Regions from separate parts of the Roseicyclus elongatus DSM 19469 genome, predicted to be linked through region 1. Evidence: riboswitches for the same ligand, from Rfam matches in the RefSeq annotation. Region 1 holds a riboswitch; the other holds the start of a gene.
What was found. Region 1 has a riboswitch for cobalamin ahead of cobN (cobaltochelatase subunit CobN). Riboswitches for the same ligand answer to the same signal wherever they lie in the genome.
Positions count from the first base shown of each region.

Region 2: linked by a shared signal. The riboswitch ahead of ROSELON_RS04700 (TonB-dependent receptor plug domain-containing protein) and the one ahead of cobN (cobaltochelatase subunit CobN) in region 1 are both predicted to bind cobalamin.

Region 1 is NZ_CP004372.1:2,074,736-2,080,713, forward strand. It holds partial or broken gene ROSELON_RS10110 (cobyric acid synthase) at 1-987, opposite strand, end outside; gene ROSELON_RS10115 (DUF6925 family protein) at 992-1,699, opposite strand; partial or broken gene ROSELON_RS19195 (DUF1289 domain-containing protein) at 1,721-1,837, opposite strand; gene ROSELON_RS10120 (NnrS family protein) at 2,045-3,217, opposite strand; cobalamin riboswitch at 3,253-3,469, shown strand; partial or broken gene cobN (cobaltochelatase subunit CobN) at 3,890-5,978, shown strand, end outside.
Region 2 is NZ_CP004372.1:983,942-989,919, reverse strand. It holds gene ROSELON_RS04710 (FecCD family ABC transporter permease) at 1-144, opposite strand, end outside; gene ROSELON_RS04705 (ABC transporter substrate-binding protein) at 141-881, opposite strand; gene ROSELON_RS04700 (TonB-dependent receptor plug domain-containing protein) at 970-2,781, opposite strand; cobalamin riboswitch at 2,919-3,109, opposite strand; gene ROSELON_RS04695 (hydantoinase B/oxoprolinase family protein) at 3,186-5,978, opposite strand, start outside.

The DNA of each region.
Region 1 (5,978 bases):
GCCCAGAACCCGCCCCCCGCGGCGGATATGGGCGGCCAGATCCACATCCCATCCCTGCGCCCTGAGAAAGGCCAGATCGCCCCGCGTCGATTTCGTGCCGGGCAGGATCACCAGATCGGCATCGCCCGGAACGGCGCGCCCGGGGCCCAGCATGGTTAGCCGTACGCCGGGTTCCTGTGCCAGCGGATCGAGATCGTCGAAATTGGCGATCCGGCTGAGCGTCAGGCAGACCACATGCAGCCCGCTGTCGCGACGCGGGCTGGACAGGTCGACAGCGTCCTCGGCCGGCAGTTTCCAGGCATCGGCGAAATAGGGGCACACGCCATAACCCGGCCAGTCGGTCGTCTTTTCGATATAGTCATATCCATCGTCGAACAGGCTGATATCGCCGCGAAACCGGTTGATCAAAAACCCCGCGACCATCGCGGCGTCCGCCGGGTCGATCACGGCCTGTGTTCCAACGATCTGGGCGATCACGCCGCCACGGTCGATATCTCCGGCCAGGATCACCGGCACATCGGCGGCGCGGGCAAAGCCCATGTTGGCGATATCGCCGGCCCGCAGGTTGACCTCGGCCGGGCTGCCGGCCCCTTCGACCAACACAAGGTCATGGGCTGCCTTCAGGCGCTGGAAACTCTCCAGCACGCGGGCCAACAACTGCCCTTTCATGGCCTGGTAGTCGCGGGCCATGGAGGTCGTCACGCGCCGGCCCTGCACGATCACCTGCGCGCCGATATCGGTTTCGGGTTTCAGAAGCACCGGGTTCATGTCCGTCTGAAGCGGCAGCCCCGCGGCCATGGCCTGCAGCGCCTGCGCACGCCCGATCTCACCGCCATCGGCGGTCACGGCGGCATTGTTCGACATGTTCTGCGGTTTGAACGGTGCAACCGACAGGCCGCGCCGCCGTGCCGCGCGGCACAGCCCCGCGACCAGCAGGGACTTGCCGACATTGCTGCCGGTTCCCTGGATCATCAACGCGCGAGGCACCGGATCAGGCGGGATAGAACAAGGCCGACAGCGCGTAATCCTCGGGCAAGGGCACGGATGGCGGCGTGTCGACCCCCTGCGCGATGTCATCGGGTGTCAGCCGGGTATGCGGCCCATCGGGCGGCGTGCCGCCCGGCGGGGTCATCTCGGTATCGACCTCGGCGCGCAGGCAGGGGGCCTCGACCACGCGCACGGGGCTTGCCGCCAGAACGGCGGCGTCGATCCGGCCCATGCAGTCCGGCCAGGGCGTGCCGCAATGGGGCGCGATGGCCCGGGCCAGGTCATCGGGGCAGCGCAACGTGAAGCGCGCCGCGCGCCGGCCCAGCCCGACATCGAAGCGATGCCCCCCGGCATCGCGCGCCAGCAGGTTGTCGTCGTCCGGCCCCAGATCGGTCAGGGCGTGGGCGGCGGCCAGCCGCGCGCGGCCCGATGGCACGGCCAACGCGATCAGTGGCGCGCCGTCCGCGCGCTGGATTTCGAAGGCGGTGAGGTAAACCGCCGCCTCGAGGCGCAGGGCCGCCCGGCCTGTTCTGAGGGTCAGGACAGCGCCGTTTCGCTGCGCCTCGAAGGCTTCGTCCGGGGCGCGCAGAACCTCGGCCGCCGCGCCATGGACACCTGCCACGAAACTGCCCGAGGCGCTTGCAAAACGGGCCTCGACCTCGTCCAGCAGCTCATCGCCCTGCCAGTGAAGCCGTCGGACCGTCAGGCCCATCTCGGCCGCACGCCGCGGCAGAGCAGCCCAAACCGCAGCACGTTCGGCGTCGCTGGCGCGGCCCCATATGGCGATTTCGTCCAGCGTGCGGGCGCAGCCTATGCAGGCGCGTCCCGTGTCATCGATCACGCACACGCCGAGGCAGGGGCTGGCGGGGGGGCGGTCTGAGCGTTGCCGTCATGCGGGTGTGCCTCCTCTCGGGCGATCGGGGTTTCGGGCGGTCAGGCATCGCACCTTCGACCCGTCCAGGGCCGTGCCGATCCGCCATGCGCGCGTTCATGTAGGGCCCTAGGGCCGGTCTGCCACCATCGGACGCCACCATAGTGAAGCGTCTGCGGCGCGCAATCACCCTTGACGGCGTGACCCGCTGAAAACGGGGCGAGGCAATGGCCCGCTGAGATGCGGGGTCATGACCATGGCAAATCCCAGCCAGCCCAGGCACCACAACACGGCCGACAGGTCGATCAAGCCGGCCATGCGGGCCGGAACGGCGCACAGGATCAGCAGATAGACCGGCGCAATGCCGCCGCGCGCCTTCAGGCCCATTGGGGTTCGGTGGGCAAAGACCCGTGCGGCCAGCCCCATAAAATGACCGCCCATGGCACCGAGCACGAGGGCGTGTTGTGCCTCGGCGGGGGCAAGGGCCATGCCGCGCAGCGACAGCCCCCACAGGATCAGGCCCACCGGCACCCACAGGCAGGCAAGGGTCAGGATGGCCAGCAGCACGTCATCGCGGGCGGCGGACAGTGGCCATGTCGCGATATAGGCCAGCATCAGGACGCCGCCGGCCAAAAGCGCGACCGAGGCCGCAGAGATCGCGCCGCCAGCCAAAAGCGCCGCCGCCGCCAGGACGGCGGCCAGCGTCAGGCGACGCGGCAGGGCCGGCACCACGCGCACGGGCTGCCCCTCCGAACGGGCGGCATAGTCGAGGAAGGCCGGCACCATGCGTCCGCCGATATGGATCAGCATCGCGGCGAAGCCGAGCACGGCGATGGCCGGAAAGGCCGGGTGAAAACCGCCGGCCTCCATTACCAGGATCCACGCGCCGGAAATGACGCCCGCCAGACCGGACGCGGCCATGAAGACGGGTTGCCACCCCTTGCCCGCGCGCCGCGCCTCGAGCGCCAGAAGTGCTGCGACAAGCCAGAAGAACCCGGCCGAGGCAAGCGCGGCGATCCACCCCGGCACGTCCGGCGCCAGAAGGCCCGCGCGCGCGCCCGACCACAAAACGACCAGCGCCGCGATCGGGGCCCCCTGTATCGGGGCGCGGCCTGTCCAGCTGCTGACGGCACTGCACAGATACCCGGCGATGGCCGCCCCGCCGAAGCCAAAGGTCATCTCGTGGATATGCCACGACAGCGGGTCCGGCAGACCGGCCATCACCTCGGGCGCCCATTGCCACAAGGCGACCGCCCCGGCGGCCCAGAGCGCGGCAAGCAGGAACATGGGCCGGGCGGCCGCTGCAAGGACACCGCGTTGCGGCCATGTACGGTCGTGGTCCGCGTGGTCATGGCTCATGTCGGAGCCTCCGGATTGACAAGGTCACGTATTGTTTCGATACGTGATGGGCTGGTGCCTGCAGGTTTACGGGTGGAATGGGAATGCGACAGGGCTTCACAGCGGCCCGAGGCGCCCGCCCCCGCGACCGTGACCGGAGAGGGCGTTCACAAGCCACTGGTTCCGGGCCGGGGGACGGCAAGGCCAGGCGACTGGCCAAGGCCACCCCTCAGATGCGCAAGCCGGTGGACCTGCCAGCGCGAAGACTCAAACCGGGCGTGGTGCCCCGGTGTCGGACCGGGGGCCCAATCCGCCATTCCGCGCCTTGGGCCTGCGTCGACCTGACAGGATGGAGACCGCATGCCGCGCGCAGCATCACAGGTGGAGCTTCCGATCTGCACGCGCGGCCGACAAGGCGCCGTGGGCCCCATTGGTGACGGGACTGCCCCTCGCAGCCGCCAACATCACGACCGCAGGCATGATGTTTTCGCCACTGTGGTCTTCGACCGTCCCGAGTTGTCGAACCCGGGCACACCGATCGCGCGGGCGCGCCACCAGTGTGACAGGCCCCGGGCACCCGTGCCATGGCACCGCATCACGATCGCCGGGCCGAACCCTGTGGACCCTGCTGCGATGCGGGGTATCCTAGTGCCCGACGCACACGCCGCTGAGTAAGTCGAGGCACAGGCTCGCATGCATGTCATTTTCCGAGACGGCCACGGGCTCGAGGAAACCGGAACGCCGACCGATCTGGGGCAGACGCCCGCGGATCTGGGGTCTTGTCGTTTTCCGACAGTGACCTCGGAGCCTTCGCGGCGGGGTGGCACCGCGCGGGCGGTCCCGAGGGGCGGATGCCCGCGCTGCGCCTGGCCAATATCGCGGCGCTCAAGCATCCGCGCTCGGTCGATGCCTATGTCGAGCAGACGCTTCAGGGGGCGAAGGGCATCCTGATCCGCCTGATCGGGGGGGCGCCCTATTGGCCCTATGGTCTGCAAAGGGTCGAGGCGCTGGCCAGGCAGAAGGGGATCGCCCTGGCCGTTCTGCCCGCCGACGGGCGGCCCGATCCGCGGCTCGACGCGGTCTCGACTGTGCCGGTCTCGACGTTGCGGCGGCTGGCGTCGCTTTGCGACAGCGGCGGTGCGGTGGCGGCACAGGCGGCGCTGGCGCAGATGGCGCTTGCGGCGGGGCTTTATGCGGGGCCGGTACCGGGGGCCAAGACGCTGCCGCAAGTCGGCGCCTGGACGCCCGAGGACGGGGTGAGCTGCCCGGCGCCCGCCCGGTTCGACGATACCGCTCCCCTCGTTCTGGTGATCTTCTATCGCTCCTACCTGGTGGCGGCGGACCTTGCGCCGATCGAGGCGCTGTTCGCAGCGCTGCGCGCGCGCGGCTTTCGCGCGCTCGGCCTGTTTGCCCCGTCGCTCAAGGCGCCCGAGGCGCGGGTGTGGCTGGACAGGCAGATCGGGGCCCTGTGTCCCGCTGCCATCGTCAATGCCACCTCTTTTTCCGGCCGGGACGAGGGCGGGACTTCGCCGCTGGATGCCGCCGGCGTCCCGGTCTTTCAGGTTGCCCTGGCAACCTCGACCCGCGCGGCCTGGGCCGCAGCAGAAAGCGGCCTGTCGCCGGCCGATCTGGCGATGCATGTGGTGCTGCCCGAGATGGACGGGCGGCTCTTTGCCGGCGTCGCGTCCTTCAAGGAACCGGGTGCGCGCGATGCCCATCTGCAGTTTTCGCGTCATGTCCACATGCCCGAGGCGGGCCGCGTGGACGCGATTGCCGACCGGGTCGCGGCCTGGCATCGGCTGTCGATCATACCGCCCGCGGATCGGCGTGTGGCGCTGGTTCTGTCCACCTGTCCGGGGCGCGACTGGAACATGGCGCATGCGGCGGGGCTCGACGCGCTGGCATCGGCCGAGGCGATCCTGGACGACCTGTCCGAGACCGGATACCGCATCACCGAGGGGGCCGCGCTGAACACGGCGCTGAGCACCGGGCGCATCGCCTATCCGATGGCGACCTATCGCGCCGCATTATCCCTACTTCCCAAAGCATTGCGCGACGACCTTCAATCGGCCTGGGGCGCGCCCGAGGCAGACCCGGATGCCACGCCCGAGGGGTTTGCCTTTGCCGCTGTCCGGCGCGGCAATGCGCTGGTCCTGCTGCAACCGGACCCGATCGCGCCGGCACCGTGCGAAAACGACGATCGGGCCGGCGCGCAGGTGCCGCGCCATGCCTATGTGGCCTTTTTCCTTTGGCTGCGCACGCAGACCGATGCGGTCGTGCATATCGGAACGCATGGCGCGCTGGAATGGCTGGCGGGCAAGGCCGTCGCCCTGTCCGAGACTTGCTGGCCCGAGGCGCTGATCGGTGATCTGCCGGTGATCTACCCCTTCATCGTCAACGATCCCGGCGCGGCGGCGCAAGCCAAGCGGCGGATCGGGGCCGTGACCATCGGGCATGTCCCGCCCCCTCTCAAGGCGTCGGGCACGCCGCCGCGTTTGGCGCGTCTCGAGGCGTTGCTAAACGAGGTCCCGAGGGCCGACGAATTGCACCCGCGCACCTGTGAGCGGTTCATGTTCGACATTCGCAACGAGGCGCAAGCTCATGGTATTGAAAAAGATATTGGGATCACAGAAGCCTCTTGCCCAACCGAAGCCATCGCTCGCATCAATCGCTTCGTTCGCGACGTGACGGACAGCGAATTCGGGGACGGGCTGCATGTCTGGGGCCGCGCGCGGGCGGTTGCAGGCCCGTTCGACACCGCCGCCTCGGCCAAGGCCGAGCG
Region 2 (5,978 bases), 1.1 Mb from region 1:
GAGGGTCACGGCGTCGCCTTGTCCCGCGACAAGCGCCCTGAGCGAGTCGCCCGGCCCGAACCCCGCCGGACCGATCAGCAGCGACAGCACGAACAGGACCGCGACCAGGGCCATGAGCGCCGAAATCAGGGCAGAGTGCGTCATTCCCCGCCCTCCATCGCGCGGCGGATCACGGTCAGATCGACCAGCGCATCGATGACATGGGGCGTGCCACAGACCCAGTCGGGGCCGCTCACCGTACCCCGGCCAGCGGCAATCAGGGCCTGTAGCGCCGGATGGCGCAGGATCTCCTCCGAGCGGGACGCCCCGGCATAGGGGGTACTGCCGATCACGAGGTCGGGTTGGGCAATCGCCAGAAGCTCCAGCGCCAGACGCCCCGAGGCGCTGCGCCCCAACTCGTCGGCGATATGGGTAAAGCCCGCAGTGGTCAGAATGTCATGCGACAGCGTCTCGGTGCCGACGGTATATCCGTTGGGATAATAGAAGGCGGCACGCGGGCCGCCCGGTTCTGCGGTCAATCGGGCCAGATTCGTCTCGAAAGTGGCGATCAGGCTCTCGGCCCGGTCCATCTGATCTAGATGGCCGGCCACCTCTCGCAGGCGGTCGGGAATGTCGATCAGGCTTTGCGCGACCTGGATCTGTTCGACCCGGATGCCGAGATTGCGCAGCATGGCGACCGTGGCGGGGTCGGAATAGACACCGGCCAAGACCAGATCGGGGTTCAGAAGATAGATTTCCTCGGCGCCGCCATGGTTGCGCGGATAGCCCGCCGCCCGATCCGACATGGGCGAGATCAGCGGGTCGGTCGCGATCGCGCTGACCGAGATCAGTTGCCCCGGCGCGGCCAGCAGCATGGCGAACTGATCGGTGCACAGGTTCATGGAAACGACGCGGGCGGGGGCATCCGCCCATATCGATGTGGTGGCGGAGAGGGTCACCCCCACTGCCACCAGAAGATGCTTCAGCCGATCAGAAGCGCGAGCGCAGGCCAATGTAGAATGCCCTGTCGCTGGTGCCGTAGCCGGTTGCGGTCTGATACTCTTCGTCAAAGATGTTCTCGATCCGCAGGTAGATCTCGGCCTCTTCGGTGATACCGTAGCCGATCTGTCCATTGGCGAGAACATAGTCGTCCATCGGGGCCGGATCGACGCGATCCGCGACATTTTGCAGGCTGAAGCTGCCCGACCAATTGGGCCCGAACTCGCCCGCGATCCCCAGCGTGGTATCGTGGCGCGGCACCCGCCGCAGGCGTGCCCCCGTCTGATCCTCGGCCTCGGTGTAGGTGTAGTTGGCGAAGGCTGTCACCGCATCGCTCAGCATGTAATCGGCGGTCAGTTCGACGCCCTGCGTCGTGCTGGTGCCAGGTACCTGGTTATAGCCGCCGCCAGAGAACCTGATCAGGTCGTCGATTTCGGTGTAGAACACGGTCGCGCCCAGCGTCAGGTCACCGAATTCCCGCTCGATGCCCAACTCGATGCTGCGGCTCTGTTCCGGTTCGAGGTCAGGATTGCCGAAGAACCCGGAATACAGCTCGAACAGAGACGGCGCGCGAAACCCCGTTGCGATCGATCCGCGCACCACCGTGCCTTCGGCAGGGCGCCAAGCCGCCGCGATCCGGCCCGTGGCCTGCCCGCCGAAAATGGAGTGTTCGTCATAGCGCAGCGAGGTCGAGAGGTCGAAATCGCTGCCGAACGCCGCGACATATTCGGCAAAAACCGCAGCCGTCTCGACATCGCCCGAATCAGCACCGGCTTCGAAGTCTTCCTCGGTCACATCGATGCCGAATGTCAGCGTATCGGCCTGGCGCACGCTGGCCGTGCCGAGATAGGACAGGGTCACGCGGTCGCCGCGAAAGTCCTCGGTGAAGCCGCCGGGATAATACCGCTCGGTGCGCGACCCGCTGGCCGCGATTTCATGCTCGATGCCAAACGCATCGAAATTGGCATAGGCGCGCAGGCCATAGCGTTCGTCTTCCTGCTCGTCTTGCGTGTCCGCCAGCGTGAAGGCCGGGGCGGGGAACCCGTCGATCTCGCTGAAGCTGTCGATGTAGAAGGCGCTGAACCCCAGTGTCAGCGCGTCGGTGGCGTCGTATTCACCCGTCAGCATCAGGGTGGTGGACTGGTGACCATCCTCTTCGGAATTGCCATCATTCTCGTCGGCCGCCGAGAATCCTTCGGTCACAAGCTCGGTCGCCGAGAAGGACAGCGTCCCGCGTTCGAAGCGCGCCCCGATGCCGAGGCTTGCCAGATACGTCTCGTAGCTGCCGGCCTCGAGGCTGATGGTCACCTCGGTCCCGAGGTCCTCGGGCGCGAGATCGGTGGTGATGTTCACCACCCCGCCGATGGCCTCGGATCCATAGATCGCCCCCTGAGAGCCACGGAGGATCTCGACGCGCGTGGCCGCTGCGCCCGTGAGAACGCCGAAATCGAAACCCATCTGGGCCGAGGACGGATCGGTCACGTCGATGCCGTTCAGGAAAACGGGAATGTAGTCGCTATCGAGGCCCCGGATCCGCACCGTGGTCGCGGTGCCGACCGGGCCGTTCTGGCTGACGCTCAGGCCCGGAACCGTCGCCAGCGTGTTCGACAACTGGATGTCGCCGGCATAACGCAAGTCCTCGGTCGTCAGCACATCGACCGTCACGCCGGTGCGGTCTTCCTCGATCTCGGTCAGGCCGGCCGAGAAGATGATCTCGTCCAGTTGGAAAAGGGTTTCCTGCGCCAGCGCCGGATTCGCGGCAACCAGCGCGCAGACGGCCGTCATGGCCAATCGTTTCGTCATGTGTAGTCCTCCATCGATACCGGCCCCCGGTACTCGGACGTTTTCGATATGTGTCGTTGGAGGCATGTCCCCCGCAGACGGTGCAGTTACGTCACCACTACGGAAGGGTCCGTTGCCCGCTGCGCCACCCGCGCAAGGACAGGGTGATCGCTTTGGCAGGTCTCCTGACTTCGCGGGTCTGGGCGTGGATCGGGCCTTCCCGGGTTGCCCCAGTGGCATATGCCGATCACGCTCACCGCTTACAGTTGCGGGGGCAGTTGCGGAATTTCACCGCATTCCCTTTTCACCGGACGGTTGTGCCGCCCGGACCAAAGCGTCCCTTCGATACGACTGTCAGATTTTTTTGACAAGCGTTTGGATCGCCGCAAGCGACACATGCTGTGCAAATGCAACAGGCGCTTGGGTCAGCCGGGTTCGCCCCAGCCACCGCCGCCGGGTGTCAGCATCTCGATCGCGTCGCCGATCTGCAGCTCGGCCCGCGCGTTCCCGGCAAGGTCCTCGTGCCGCCCATCGCGCCGCAGGACACGGTTTTCCCCGACGGCCCCATCGCCGCCGCCCGCCCGGCCCGGCACGGATACCTTGCGATGCGACGACAGGATGGTGACGGTCATCGGTTCAAGAAACCGAAGGGTTCGGTGCATCCCCTCGCCGCCCCGCCAGGCGCCCGCGCCGCCCGATCCACGCCGATGCGCCATGCGCTCGACCCGCACGGGGAACCGTGTTTCCAACACCTCGGGATCGGTCGCGCGGGTGTTGGTCATATGGACCTGTACGCAGGACGCCCCGTCAAAACCCGGCCCGGCCCCGGCGCCGCCCGCGATGGTTTCGTAATTCTGGATGCGGTCGTTGCCCCAGACGAAGTTGTTCATCGTGCCCTGGCTGCCGGCGATCACGCCCAGCGCGCCATACAGGCATTCGGTGATGGCCTGGCTGACCTCGGTATTGCCGGCGATCACGGCGGCGGGGTGGACGGGGTTGATCATGCTGCCTTCGGGCAGGACGGTCCGCAGAGGTTTCAGACACCCCTCGTTGAGCGGGATGTCGCGCCCCACAAGCGTACGGAACACATACAGCACCGCCGCCGTCGCAATGGCCTTGGGCGCATTGTAGTTATTGCGATGCTGAGGCGAGGTTCCCGTGAAATCGATCACCGCGCGCCCTGCGCCCTGATCCACGGTGATCTTCACATGGATCGCGCTGCCATCATCCAGCGGATAGGTGCAACTGCCATCCTTGAGCGATCCGATCACGCGGCGCACGCTGGCCTCGGCATTGTCTTGCACATGGCGCATATAGGCCAGAACAGTCTCTAACCCAAAGGTATCGATCATCGACCGTACCTCGCGCATGCCGGTGGCATTGGCGGCGATCTGCGCCTCGAGATCGGCCATGTTATCGTCGATATTGCGGCACGGATACCGCCCCGAGGCCAGTAGCGCGCGAGTGTCTTCGGCACGAAAGCGGCCCGCCTCGACCAGCTTGAAATTGTCGATCACGACGCCTTCTTCCTCGATCCGGGTGGAATCGGGTGGGGCGGAGCCGGGGGTTTTGCCCCCGATATCGGCGTGGTGGCCACGGCTGCCGACCCAGAACAGGATCGTTGTGTCATCCGTGTCGAACACGGGCGTTATGACCGTCACATCGGGCAGGTGGGTGCCGCCGTTGAACGGCGCATTCAGCATGAAGGCATCACCGGGCACGATCGCGCCGGCGTTCAGGCGCGCGACCGTGCGCACCGCATCCGACATCGAGCCCAGATGCACGGGAACATGCGGCGCGTTCGCAACCAGATTGCCGGTCGCATCGAACAGCGCGCACGAGAAATCGAGCCGTTCCTTGATGTTCACGGAATAGGCCGTGTTTTGCAGCGTCGCGCCCATCTGCTCGGCGATATTCATGAACAGGTTATTGAACACCTCCAGCATCACGGGGTCGGCCTCGGTTCCCAAGGCGCGTTCGGTTTCTTTCTTTTCCCTGCGCTCCAGGATCATGTTCCCCAGCGCGTCGATGCGACCCTGCCAGCCGGGCTCGATCATGGTCGTGCCGGTGTCTTCGCTGACGACAGCAGGCCCCGATATTCTTGCCCCCACTGGCAGTGCGTCGCGGGCGTAGAGGGGCGTCTGCAGGGTTTCGCCAGACAGATGAACCGACAACAAATCCAAGGGCGCTGGCGCTTGGGTGGCGTCGGGCACGGGGGCATCTGGCGCGTCGGTTGTTCCAATGGCTTCGACTTCGAGCATTTCGAACACGATGTCGCGTCCGGCTGCGGTGAACCCGTATCGCCCATGATGCGCCGCCTCGAAGCCCTCGATCAGGGTCTCTTTCGGGCCGAACGGCACGGCCAGCGATTGGTGCGAGCCTGCATAGCGCAAATGCGCCCGCTGCTCGACATGGATGCGGTCGGGCGCGATCCCTTGTGCCGCCACTTCGCGCGCTGCGTCCTGCGCCAGCTCCTCCAGTCTCTGTTGTGCATGATTGAGACGATCCAGCCCTGCGTCGAACTGTGTCTCGCGCAGCGCGCGGATATCGGCCAATCCCATTCCATAGGCGGACAGGACCCCGGCATAGGGGTGCAGGATCACGGTCGTCATCCCGAGGGCATCGGCCACAAGGCAGGCATGTTGTCCGCCAGCACCGCCGAAACTCGCCAGCGCGTATTTCGTCACGTCATAGCCGCGCTGCACACTGATTTTCTTGATGGCGTTGGCCATGTTCTCGACCGCGATGCGCAAGAACCCTTCGGCGACATCCTCGGGAGAGCGGCCCTCGCCGATCTCGGCGGCAAGCGCTGCGAACTTCTCGTGGACCACGGCGGCGTCGAGCGGTTGATCGGCCTTTGGCCCGAACACGGCGGGGAAATGCGCGGGTGACAGCTTGCCCAGCATCACGTTGCAATCTGTCACGGTCAGGGGCCCGCCACGCCGATAACAGGCCGGGCCGGGATCGGCGCCGGCGCTTTCGGGGCCCACCTGCAACCGACCATCGCGATAGGACAGGATAGATCCGCCCCCGGCCGCGACCGTGTGGATATGCATCATCGGGGCGCGCATGCGCACGCCGGCGACCTCGGTCTCGAAGCTGCGTTCGTACTTGCCGGCGAAATGGCACACGTCGGTCGAGGTGCCGCCCATGTCGAAGCCGATCAGCTTGTCGAATCCGGCCGCTTGGCCCGTGCGCACCATGCCCACGACACCCCC